4 regions of the Proteus sp. fly-1089 genome follow, and region 3 is predicted to be linked to each of the others. Evidence: predicted binding sites of a transcription regulator. Region 3 holds the regulator's gene; each other region holds the start of a gene.
What was found. Region 3 encodes PurR, which represses purine synthesis genes. Its sites were predicted from a motif close to CANGCAAACGTTTGCNTG; they were not measured.
Positions count from the first base shown of each region.

Region 1: ABN080_RS12130 (NCS2 family permease) is a predicted target of PurR. The motif match lies at 1,322-1,339, and genes of this name have one in related genera.
Region 2: purT (formate-dependent phosphoribosylglycinamide formyltransferase) is a predicted target of PurR. The motif match lies at 1,271-1,288, and genes of this name have one in related genera.
Region 4: purL (phosphoribosylformylglycinamidine synthase) is a predicted target of PurR. The motif match lies at 1,312-1,329, and genes of this name have one in related genera.

Region 1 covers NZ_JBEETS010000005.1:28,715-31,935, reverse strand. Annotated here, with positions in the region: gene ABN080_RS12135 (MFS transporter) at 1-618, shown strand, start outside; gene ABN080_RS12130 (NCS2 family permease) at 1,378-2,724, shown strand; gene ABN080_RS12125 (GNAT family N-acetyltransferase) at 2,852-3,221, shown strand, end outside.
Region 2 covers NZ_JBEETS010000004.1:102,041-105,261, forward strand. Annotated here, with positions in the region: gene ABN080_RS10890 (PfkB family carbohydrate kinase) at 1-54, shown strand, start outside; gene rarD (EamA family transporter RarD) at 287-1,198, shown strand; gene purT (formate-dependent phosphoribosylglycinamide formyltransferase) at 1,321-2,511, shown strand; gene htpG (molecular chaperone HtpG) at 2,705-3,221, shown strand, end outside.
Region 3 covers NZ_JBEETS010000001.1:489,933-493,153, reverse strand. Annotated here, with positions in the region: gene sodB (superoxide dismutase [Fe]) at 192-770, shown strand; gene cydH (cytochrome bd-I oxidase subunit CydH) at 908-991, opposite strand; gene purR (HTH-type transcriptional repressor PurR) at 1,259-2,284, shown strand; gene punR (DNA-binding transcriptional activator PunR) at 2,307-3,209, opposite strand.
Region 4 covers NZ_JBEETS010000003.1:67,234-70,454, forward strand. Annotated here, with positions in the region: gene purL (phosphoribosylformylglycinamidine synthase) at 1-1,230, opposite strand, end outside; gene mltF (membrane-bound lytic murein transglycosylase MltF) at 1,495-2,967, shown strand.

The DNA.
Region 1 (3,221 bases), on a different contig from region 3:
AAATTACCAAAAGATACACAAGAGCCTAATTTTTCTATTATTCGCTTTGTTAAAGTTGCACCAGCGATCTGTGGCGGTATTGTTTTCTTTGCTTTTTTTGATGGTACCGTACTTTCTATGTTTCCTATTTATGGTTTAAGTATGGGACACACTGAAGCTATTGCCGCAATGATGATAAGCGCGATTTTAGCAGGTGATGCCATTATGCAAATGCCGTTTGGCTGGCTTGCTGATCATATGAATAGGACTCGATTATATCGAATTTGTGGTGTGGTAACGCTACTTGCAAGCTTATTATTACCTATCACTATGTCTCACTCATTTTTAATTTGGCCTTTATTACTGGTGTTGGGCGCAACAGCGGGTGCGATATATACCATTGCATTGGTGCAAATAGGACAATATTTCTCAGGTAATGATCTGATGGTCGCTAATGCATCAGCAGCCATGTTATGGGGAGTGGGTAATTTATCTGGGCCTTTGCTGGCAGGGGCGTTGTCAGAAATCTCTTCATCTTCACTACCATTCTTATTGGTCGCCATGACAGGTTTATTCTTAGTTTCAACGATGGAACGTTGGAATGTGGGTGTTGAAGCACTCAATAGCAGTTCACCTTAATATTATTTCATCTTAATATTATTTCTTCTTTATCGTATTCCATTTAGGGTGATAGGAATACGATAGAGGAAGTCTTCCTTTTCTTAATTTCTCAATATTAAAACTTTATCTTATTGTTTTTTATAAATGATTATAATTATATTTCGTAATTGTACTTATTTTAAAAGTTATTAAGAATAATCTAGAAATGTTTATATTGAACAGAAGTAATTTGCTAAAACGACGTTTATTCATCTAACGTTAGAAGTAGAAGATAATACTATCTTCAGATAAAAATCATGAATACTGCAAATCATTAATCGCCACACATTGGGAACGGAAGGTATTATTTATCTAAGCAACTTATTAAAGTTACTAATAATAGATAGATATACCTAGTTATCATGGTATGTAATATAAATTCAATTAAACCAATTGGTTAATCTTTTTTTATACTATGGAATAAGCATGACATTGGATGGCCGCACAAAAGTAGAATGATGAGGAAAGTCGGTAGTGGCTTTCCTCTTTTTCTTTTTCTCTCACTTTAAATTATCTTTTTATGACATTTTTATTAAAAATATGTTTTTTCGCTTGATTCTTACCCTAAAAGCACAAGATAATCGTTTGCGTCAAATTCTCTCACTCAATCCACACGAAAAACCAAACGTTTGCTTTTGACTCCCTCTTAAGATCCTTATCAGTAAGAGGTTATTTTAATTGATACGTAATCGTTTTCGTTTTTTGGAGAGTGAACCGCTTTTATGTCAGAGGAATGTAATGTCTGCTAATCAATCAGCAACTACTGGTAAACTGGATAGCTATTTTAAACTTACAGCTCGTGGTACAACTGTTCGCAAAGAAATGATCGCCGGTTTGACGACTTTTTTGGCTATGGTGTATTCCGTGATTGTTGTTCCTAGCATGCTAGGACAAGCCGGTTTTCCGCATACTGCAGTTTTTATTGCAACCTGTTTAGTCGCGGGATTGGGCTCCCTTCTAATGGGATTGTGGGCAAATCTTCCTATGGCGATTGGTTGTGCTATTTCATTAACAGCATTTACCGCTTTTAGCTTGGTCTTGGGACAAAATATCTCTGTGCCTGTTGCATTAGGCGCCGTATTTTTAATGGGGTGTTTATTCACTGTCTTTTCATTAACTGGCATTCGTACTTGGATCTTAAAAAATATTCCGACAGGTATTGCTCATGGCGCAGGAATAGGGATAGGTTTATTTTTACTTTTAATTGCCGCCAATAGCGTTGGACTTGTCGTTAAAAATCCATTAGATGGTTTACCTGTGGCGATGGGTAAATTTACTTCATTTTCTGTTCTGATGTCACTTGCAGGTTTAGCCGCTATTTTCGGATTAGAAAAACGCAAAGTCCCAGGTGGCGTATTATTGGTGATTGTTGCCATTTCTATTATTGGGCTGATTTTCGATCCTAATGTAAAATATCAAGGTGTTTTTAAAATGCCTCAATTAGGTGAAGAAGGGCTTTCTTTATTATTCGCAATGGATATTAAAGGAGCATTACAACCTTTAGTTTTACCAAGTGTTCTTGCGTTAGTGATGACTGCGATTTTTGATGCAACCGGGACTATCCGTGCCGTTGCCGGTCAAGCCAATTTATTAGATAAACGTGGACAAATTATTAATGGCGGAAAAGCACTGACTTCTGACTCCGTCAGTAGTATTTTTGCGGGTGTAATTGGTGCCGCACCTGCAGCCGTTTATGTTGAATCAGCTGCAGGAACAGCCGCAGGTGGTAAAACCGGATTAACTGCAACAGTGGTGGGTATTTTATTTTTACTGATCCTTTTCTTATCGCCTCTCTCTTATTTAGTTCCAGCTTATGCAACGGCACCTGCATTAATGTATGTGGGTTTATTGATGCTAGGTAATGTCACTAAGTTAGATTTCAGTGATTTTGTTGATGCAATGTCAGGCATGGTGTGTGCCGTCTTTATTGTTTTAACGTGTAATATTGTTACTGGCATTATGCTAGGTTTTGGTTGTTTAGTGATTGGTCGAGTATTTGCCGGCGAATGGCGTAAACTCAATATTGGTACCGTATTAATTACAATTGCTTTAGTGGCATTTTATGCGGGTGAGTGGGCGATTTAATTCGAATCATCGGTTTTAAAGACAAAAAGCGGAATATATCTATATTCCGCTTTTTTACTATTTATTTATCTACTTTAATTCGCTATTGTCGAAATTAAGCTTAGTTGTTAAATAATTGGTAGAATATATGCAAGAAATAAAAATACGCCATGGCGAACCAGACGACGCAGCCGCAATTCAACAGTTATATACTCATCCTGATTTATATATTTGTACTTGCCAATTTCCTTACCCTTCTGTGACGATGTGGAAAAAAAGATTACTCGAATTCGCAGAACAAAATATTCCTAATTTTGTAGCAACTATTGATGGTCAAGTTGCGGGACATTTAGCACTGATAATTGATAATCATCCTCGTCGTCGCCACATTGTAAGTTTTGGTATTGGTGTGGGTGCCGAGTACTCCGGAAAAGGTGTCGGTAAGTTACTTATCAATACAGCAATCGATTATGCATTCAATTGGCTAGCCGCAACACGTTTAGAGTTGGAAGTGTATT
Region 2 (3,221 bases), on a different contig from region 3:
TTACATGATTTTGTTCAACAACAACCTCCTTTACATGTTCGGGAGATTTTCTGATAACTCACTGATTTTTCTGGTTGTGGTTTTTACCACGCTTTCTCTTAATGGTATTTTCTTGCCCTCCATTAATACTGGTTTTTCTCGAAGCCATTATTAGTGGAGATTTTTTTATCTTTACGATTAGACGCTTCTATTTTTTATCAATCAATCAGCGATGTTGATCATATTGTTCTATCTGTTTTAAGCGTATGATATTAAAACGTATCGACTTTTATTGATGGAATATTAAATGTGGGCTCAATCGGGCGCAGTATTAGCCATTTTTTCTTATATTCTTTGGGGGATCACACCTCTTTTTTATCGGCTTTTACCTGGTGCTCAACCATTAGAAATGTTAGCCCAGCGTTTAATTTGGTCTATTCCTTTATTATTGTTGGTGCGACTTTTTATCAAGAATAGAACTCAATGGTGCGTGGTTTTCCAAGATAAACGCTCTGTTTTTATGTGTTTATTTAGTTCAATGGCAATGGCGGTTTCTTGGTGTACCTTTACCTATGCATTAACGCATCAACAAGTATTAGAAGCGAGCTTAGGATATTTTATTAATCCACTTTTCTCGATTTTATTAGGTGTGATCTTTCTGAAAGAAAAGCTTAATCCAGCAGAAAAGTGGGCAGTTACCTTAATTTGTGCGGGGGTGGGATACCAGCTGTGGATGTACGGGGAATTACCGGTGCTGGCTATTATGATGGGGGGCGCATTTGCTGTATATGGATTAATTCGTAAGTTTATTCGTTTTGATGTAATAACCTCTTTATTTATGGAAACTCTTTGGCTAATGCCATTAGCAATAGGTGTGACCATTTGGTTGTTTATGACAGATAAAAGCGCGCTACCTTCAGCAGATAATCTGACTCGTTTTTATTATGTTTTAACCGCACCTGTTACTATATTACCATTATTGTTTTTTACTGCGGCGGTGAAACGAACTACGTTAACCGTTATCGGACTAGCGCAATATATAGAACCTACTATTCAATTTTTATTGGCTGTTTTCTTATTTCATGAAGCTTTTGATGAAGTTAAAGGTGTCAGTTTTTCTCTAATTTGGCTGGGGCTTTTATGCTGTATCTTGGCACTTATCCGAAAACGTCTTAATTATCTAAAAATCCAAAAAGGAAAACGTAGCCAAATTTTGTAATTGTTTTCTTTCTTTGATTGATTATTTTTGCCTGCCTATTTTTCTATCAAGTAAAATCCGTTATGCTACGCAAAGGCAATCGTTTGCGTCATTGTGTTTTTTATAAATAGTGAGGGTAAAAAATGACTGTGTTGGGTACGGCTCTTACAGCTAATGCAACAAAGGTAATGCTATTAGGTGCAGGTGAACTGGGTAAAGAGGTGGCTATTGAATGCCAGCGCCTAGGTATTGAAGTGATTGCAGTTGATCGCTATCCCAATGCACCCGCGATGCATATCGCACATCGCCATCATGTGGTGAATATGCTTGATAGTAATGCATTAAAGCTCATTATTGAACAAGAGAAACCTAATTTTATTGTTCCTGAAATTGAGGCGATAGCAACCTCGTTATTGGTTGAATTAGAACAAAAAGGGCAAAAAGTTGTTCCTTGTGCACGTGCTGTAAAACTCACAATGGATAGAGAGGGGATCCGTCGTTTAGCTTCGGAAACATTACTTTTACCAACATCAAATTATCAATTTGTTGATGATGAAGTGAGTTTTAAAAAAGCTGCTTTAGATATCGGTTTTCCTTGTATTGTCAAACCTGTTATGAGTTCGTCGGGGAAAGGACAAAGTGTTATCCGTAGTGAAAATGATTTAGCACATGCTTGGGCCTATTCTCAAGAAGGCGGACGAGCAGGAAAAGGGCGTGTTATCGTTGAAAAAATGATCCCGTTTGATTTTGAAATTACTTTACTGACTATTCATGCTGTTGATGGTATCCATTTTTGTGCTCCCATTGGTCATCGACAAGAAAAAGGAGATTACCGTGAGTCATGGCAACCTCAAAAAATGAGTGATATAGCGCTTGCTAAAGCAGAACATATTGCGAGTAAAGTGGTGGAAAATTTAGGGGGGTACGGCTTATTTGGCGTAGAGTTGTTTGTTCAAGGCGATGATGTGTTTTTTAATGAAGTATCTCCCCGTCCTCACGATACGGGATTAGTGACACTAATTTCACAGGATTTATCAGAGTTTGCACTTCATGTGCGTGCTTTTTTAGGTTATCCCATTGGGGGGATCCGTCAGCTAGGTAACTGTGCTTCAGCTGTTATTTTGCCAGAGCTACATAGCTCAAATATCGTTTATTCTGGTATTGAAAAAGCGTTGAAGGCGAACCGTCAAATTCGTCTTTTTGCGAAACCTGAAATTACAGGCTCTCGCCGTTTAGGGGTTGTACTTGCACATGCTGATACCATCAAACATGCGCTAGATGAAGTAAAAGCCGGAGTAAAAGCGATAATTATTAGTGATGGTGAGCAACTATAACATTTTTTGCTGCTAAGTTTTCGCTATTGCTTAGCAGTGTTTTTTATTTACTTGATCGATTTTTAATCGATATCAGCCTGCTAATATATTTTCTTCATGTAATTTATGACTCCACCCTTGAAACTTGCTTAACTATCCCCACTTTTTACTCATATTGATTTTTTTCGCCAAATTAGGATTAATTGAGGTAAAAATGAGTATGAAAGGTCAGGAAACAAGAGGATTTCAGTCAGAAGTTAAACAACTTCTTCAATTAATGATCCATTCTCTTTACTCCAATAAAGAAATTTTCCTTCGCGAATTGATTTCTAACGCATCAGATGCGGCAGATAAATTACGTTTTCGTGCATTATCAGATGCAGCACTTTATGAAAATAACGGTGAATTGCATGTGCGCATTTCCACTGATAAAGAGAACCGAACTCTGACTATCAGTGATAATGGTATTGGTATGACTCGTGATGAAGTCATTGATAATCTAGGTACTATCGCAAAATCAGGTACCAAATCATTCTTAGAATCTATCGGACAAGATCAAGCTAAAGATAGCCAATTAATTGGTCAGTTTGGTGTGGGCTTCTATTCAGCTTTTATCGTTGCAGATAAAGTTACTGTACGCACGCGTGCTGCGGGTGAAACAGCTGATAAAGGCGTTTTCTGGGAGTCTGAAGGTGAAGGTGATTACACCGTTGCTGATATTGAAAAAGCGG
Region 3 (3,221 bases):
ATAATTAATCAATATGCCTTATAACGATAGATAAAAGATATTTAGCTGTTATTTCAGCAAATTTTTGTTAAAATAATTAGCAAAATAGTAACAAGTTAGTGATTCATTTGCCTCATTTTATCAATTCAGATGATCTTGATGAAATGATTTTAGGCACAAAACCCGAAATAGATAGTATAAAGGAGTACGCAATGTCTTTCGAATTACCAAAATTACCTTATGCGTTAGATGCTCTTGAGCCACATATCTCTAAAGAAACATTAGAATACCACTATGGTAAACATCACCAAACCTATGTAACCAACTTAAACAATCTGGTTAAAGGCACTGATCTAGAATCTAAATCGTTAGAAGAAATCATCAAATCGACTGATGGTGGCATCTTCAATAACGCAGCACAAGTATGGAACCATACTTTCTACTGGAATTGCTTAGCACCAAACGCTGGTGGTGCACCAACAGGTAAAATAGCTGATGCTATCAACAAAGCATTTGGTTCTTTTGAAGAGTTCAAAAAGCAATTTAACGATGCGGCAGCAAAAAACTTCGGTTCAGGTTGGACTTGGTTAGTGAAAAAAGCTGACGGTTCAGTGGCAATTGTTAACACATCTAATGCAGCAACACCAGTTTCAGGTGCAGACAAACCACTGTTAACTGTGGACGTATGGGAACACGCCTACTATATCGATTACCGTAACGCACGCGTGAAATATTTAGAAGAGTTCTGGGCGCTGGTTAACTGGTCATTTGTTGAAGCTAACCTAGCTTAATTGAACTTGATAATCAAAGATGAGTGATTAAGATTCGTTTTTGGTAACATAATAACAAAGGGCCTTGAGCCCTTTGTTATACTCAGATATTCGATAATTTATAATTTAAATTGATCGGATATTTTATAAAGCAGTGATTAGAACAACATAGTAGAAAATATAACGATCATAACAAGTGCTGCTACTGCTGTACTCAAACCAAATTTCAGATCCGTATCCATCTATTCTCCCTCAAAATGATTATAATACACATTATTAACCATAACCTTGTCATGGTTAATTATTATCACATATCAAAATTTGCTAAAATAGCGACCAGTGCACAATTTATAACATTGATTAATACTTTCACTTTTGAGCTAGATCATACAAAATTCACAGCTAATCGCTAAATTATTGCCAGTGTTTGCCCTATGTATGACTATACTGGCAGTTAAACCATAAAATTAGATAAAAGAGACCAATGAAGGTCAGGAGTTTTCCACACCATGGCAACAATAAAAGACGTGGCAAAACGCGCAGGCGTATCAACCACGACTGTTTCTCATGTGATCAACAAAACGCGTTTTGTTGCAGAGAACACACGGGCAGCAGTTTGGGCCGCTATAAAAGAATTAAATTATTCGCCTAGTGCCGTGGCGCGTAGTTTAAAAGTCAATCATACCAAATCTATTGGCCTGTTAGCCACGTCCAGTGAAGCTCCTTACTTTGCTGAAGTGATTGAAGCAGTTGAAAACAGTTGTTATAGCAAAGGCTATACACTGATTTTATGTAATTCACATAATAATCTTGATAAACAAAAAGCCTATTTAGCAATGCTGGCACAAAAACGCGTTGATGGATTATTAGTGATGTGTTCTGAATATCCCGATCACCTTCTCACTCTTTTGGAAGGCTATCGTAATATTCCCATGGTTGTCATGGATTGGGGTAAGGCCCGTGGCGACTTTACAGATACAATTATCGATAACGCTTTTCATGGTGGCTATATCGCTGGCCGTTATCTTATCGAACGAGGTCATCGTGATATCGGTATTATTCCTGGTCCATTAGAGCGCAACACCGGCGGTGGTCGTCTACAAGGCTTTCTAAAAGCCATGGAAGAAGCCAAAATTACAGTAAAAGATGAGTGGATTGTACAAGGTGACTTTGAACCTGAGTCAGGTTATAAAGCGATGTATCAAATGCTAAATCAAAAACAACGCCCTACTGCAGTTTTTTGTGGTGGTGATGTGATGGCAATGGGAGCAATCTGTGCTGCAGATGAGCTAGGTTTACGTGTTCCTTTTGATATTTCAATTGTGGGTTATGACAATATTCGTAATGCACGTTATTTTACCCCTGCATTAACCACTGTCCACCAGCCCAAAGAACGTTTAGGTCAAATGGCCTTATCTATGTTGCTTGATCGCATCGTTAACAAACGTGAAGATGCCCAAACAATCGAAGTACACCCTCGATTGGTTGAGCGTCGTTCAGTTGCTGATGGTCCTTTTATCGACTATCGTCGCTAATTCCTATTCAGCTATATAATATCTAGCGAAGCCATTCCTCATTTAAGGTTTGGCTATCTCCAAGATAATCTAACAACCACGTCAAAGCAGGCGATTCACTTTTATCAACCCACGTCAGACAGCATGGACTGTCTGGCAATGGCTGTGCAAGTTTTAAAGTAACTAGCTTACCTTGGGCTATCAATGGCTCAGCACGATGCCAAGGCACCATTCCTACACATAATCCTGCCAACAAACACTCAAGCCCCATATCCCATGTTGGTACAACCATTCTACGTTGGTTATTTAACGCCCAAGTGTCACGCTTTGGTAAACTACGTGATGTATCCTCTAAACATAAGCTAGGATAAGGTCGCATTTCATCATCGGTTAATGGGTGTTCTGCTTTAGCTAATGGATGATCAACATGGCAAACACAGCGCCAAGGCATAAAACCCATATCCCTGAAACTATAACGTTCACCAATCGGTGACGCTCTTGTTGCACCAATTGCTAAATCAACACGACCATTAACTAAGGAGTCCCATACCCCATTAAACACTTCTGGGTAGACATACAACTCAATATCAGGAAAATGGCGATAGAAATCGAGAATAAGCTGTTGTGTTCTTTCGGGTTTAACAATGCCATCAACTGCTATACTAAATTGACCACGCCACCCATTAGAAACTTGTTGACATAGGTGTCGAGTGTCATTCATTTTTTTGATAACAGATCGCGCTTCTTTGATGAAAATTTTACCCGCATCGGTTAATTCTACATCACGGTGACGACGCTCAAATAAAGGAACGGCGAGCCATTCTTCTAATTGCCGAACAGTATAACTAACGGCGGAGGGCACTCTGTGCAATTCTTGAGCAGCGGAGCTAAAACTTCCTGTTCTAGCGACTGCATCAACAACTTCTAAAGAGTATTCTGACCACATAGAGTTTATTCC
Region 4 (3,221 bases), on a different contig from region 3:
AATTGGTTTATGGTAACCGCGAATTTCAACACCATTATGGCTATTAACTTGTTCTTCATAAGTTCTGAAATAGCCTAGTAATGCAGGACGACCAAATTCATTATTAAATGCCGCACCACCTAATGGTCCTTCAGTCATGATATCTAATGCATTTACAATACGTTCTGGTTTACCAAAATCTTCTTCCCAAGGTTGTTCAAATCCTGGAATACGCAGGTTAGATACTGAGAATCCAACTAAACCCGCTTTAGGTTTGGCACCACGCCCCGTTGCACCTTCATCTCGAATTTCACCACCAGAACCTGTTGCAGCTCCCGGCCAAGGTGAAATTGCTGTTGGATGGTTATGTGTTTCCACTTTCATTAAGATATGTACGGGTTCTTGATGATAATGATAATGCCCTTTTTCAGCATCAGGATAAAAACGTCCAGCAACCGATCCTTCCATAACAGCCGCATTATCTTTATATGCTGACATGACATAATCAGGAGTTTGCTCAAACGTATTTTTAATCATTTTAAATAATGATTTATCTTGCGCTTTACCATCAATAATCCAATCTGCATTAAATATTTTATGGCGACAATGTTCAGAGTTGGCTTGTGCAAACATATAAAGTTCAACATCAGTTGGATTACGAGCTAAACGATTAAAAGCATCGACTAAATAATCAACTTCATCATCAGCAAGTGCTAATCCCATTTCAATGTTTGCTTTAACAAGCGCATCTTTGCCTTTAGCAAGCACATCTATCGTTTTTAATGGTGCTGGCGTTTGCTCCGCAAACAGTGTATTCACATCTTGATAATTTAAGAAAATGGTTTCCATCATTCGGTCATGAATCAAACCATAAAGCTGTTGCCATTGTGTTTCTGTCATCGTATCGCCTTCAATAAAGTAAGCGATACCACGTTCAATTCTGACCACCTTGGATAAGCCACAGTTATGTGCAATATCTGTTGCTTTAGAAGACCAAGGTGAAATCGTTCCAGGGCGAGGTGTCACCACTCGCATTTCCCCAATAGGCTCATGCTCTGTTAATGAAGGCCCATAATGCAATAATTGGCTTAATTTAATGTGGTCATCTTCAGATAACTGCCCTTCCACTTTTGCGAAATGAACAAATTCCGCATATATACCTTGTACAGGAAGGTCATTTTCCTGACATTGAGTGAGTAATTTATTAATACGAAACGCGGATAAAGCGGGGGAGCCACGCAGGATTTCCATAGTATTGAGTTCTCTCTTTTAGCAGCTAGCCTGATCAATCATTCAGGGGAAACGCGCCTAGTATAATAGAATAACCGCCCAGACGAAACCGTTTGCGTGAACAAAATAACGGCATTTAACTTAGTGTGTTTTAATGATTAATTGGTGTAATCAAGTTGCGTATTACCAATATGTTAAGCAAAATGCTCGATTACTGGAAATTTATCCATGTTAAGATAACGACTTTACACACAACAATAAACAACGTTAACGAGAAATAACCTATTGAATAATATAAGGATAAACTATTTCGTTATCGTTATCATAGCGCTCTTTTCAGCGGCAATTATTGCGTTGAATATTACTTGGCCCGATAGGCAAAAAGCGCAGATAAATAAGATTTTATCTCGTGGTGAGTTAAGAGTTAGTACGATGCCATCACCATTGATAACGATGAACGATAAAAAGGACCCCGTAGGTTTCGATTATGAATTAGTGAAACGCTTTGCTGATTATCTAGGCGTGAAGCTTGTCGTTAATATGCGGACAAATATCAACCAAATGTTTGATGATCTGGAGAATAATAAAGCAGACTTTATCGCAGCTGGATTACTTTATAACAAAGAGAGATTAGATACGACACGTAGTGGGCCTGCTTACTTTTCAGTATCTCAGCAATTAGTTTACCGTAAAGGAACATTAAGGCCACGTAGCTTTGATGCTTTAGATGGGCGCCTTGTCGTCACGGCAGGTTCGGCCCATGCAAGCTTATTGCGTACACTAAAAGAAACGCAATACCCTGAGCTTGAGTGGGAAGAATCAGATAATCAGACAACCTCTCAGCTACTTGAAGCGTTATCAGAAGGCAAAATTACCTATGTTTTAGCCGACTCAATCAGTGTTGCAGTACAACAACGTATTCACCCTAATGTTGCCGTAGGATTTGAGGTGACTGAAAGCCGCCCTCTGACATGGTATTTACCTGATAGCGAAGATAATAGTTTGTATGCCGCTATGCTAGATTACTTTAACCAATTATCTCAAGAAGATGTATTAGCACGATTGGAAGAAAAGTATTTTGGCCATGTAGGTTCATTTGATTACTTTGACACTATCTCTTTTATTACTGCAATTGATTCCATTTTGCCAAACTATCAGCCTCTTTTTGAGAAATACGCGGATACCTTTGATTGGCGATTATTAGCAGCAATGGCATGGCAAGAATCACACTGGGATCCTCATGCAACGTCACCAACAGGTGTTAGAGGTCTGATGATGCTAACACGCCCTACTGCATCAAGTATGGGAGTCACTGATAGGCTTGATCCAGAAGAAAGTATTCGCGGCGGTGCTCAATATCTTAAACATCTTCTTTCTCGTTTACCGGAGTCTATTCCTGAAGATGAGAAAATTTGGTTTGCATTAGCCGCCTACAACATGGGATTTGGTCATATGCTTGACGCCAGAAGGCTGACCGAACAACAAGGCGCAGATCCTGACAGTTGGTTAGATGTAAAATCAAGATTACCGCTACTTAGCCAGAAGAAATACTATGTTGACCTCCCTTATGGCTACGCGAGAGGACATGAAGCTTATCGCTATGTTGAGAATATTCGTCGATATCAACTGAGCCTCGTAGGCTATCTCCAAGCTAAAGAGAGTAAAAACAAGATCCTATCTAAAGACAAAGAAAGCAATGAAGGTACGGATCATGAGACATCATCATTAACATTATCTCAAGAATCATCTCATCATTAATGATGTACTACATACTGTTCAGCCTCTTTTATAGAGGCTTAATCTAGACTTAACACATTTATACTGCTATTTCTGATATTCCATAGCTAATTTTCTCCTCTCTACATCCCTTAATATTTTCTTAATATTAAAAGTTGTTACATTTTCTCTTACCTTTATTTAACTAAAATTGGAAAAAAATCGTGTTAAGAAATGGTAACATTCATTAGTTAAAGCACTCACCAAATGAGTAAAACGCATCAAAAATAGCCCAA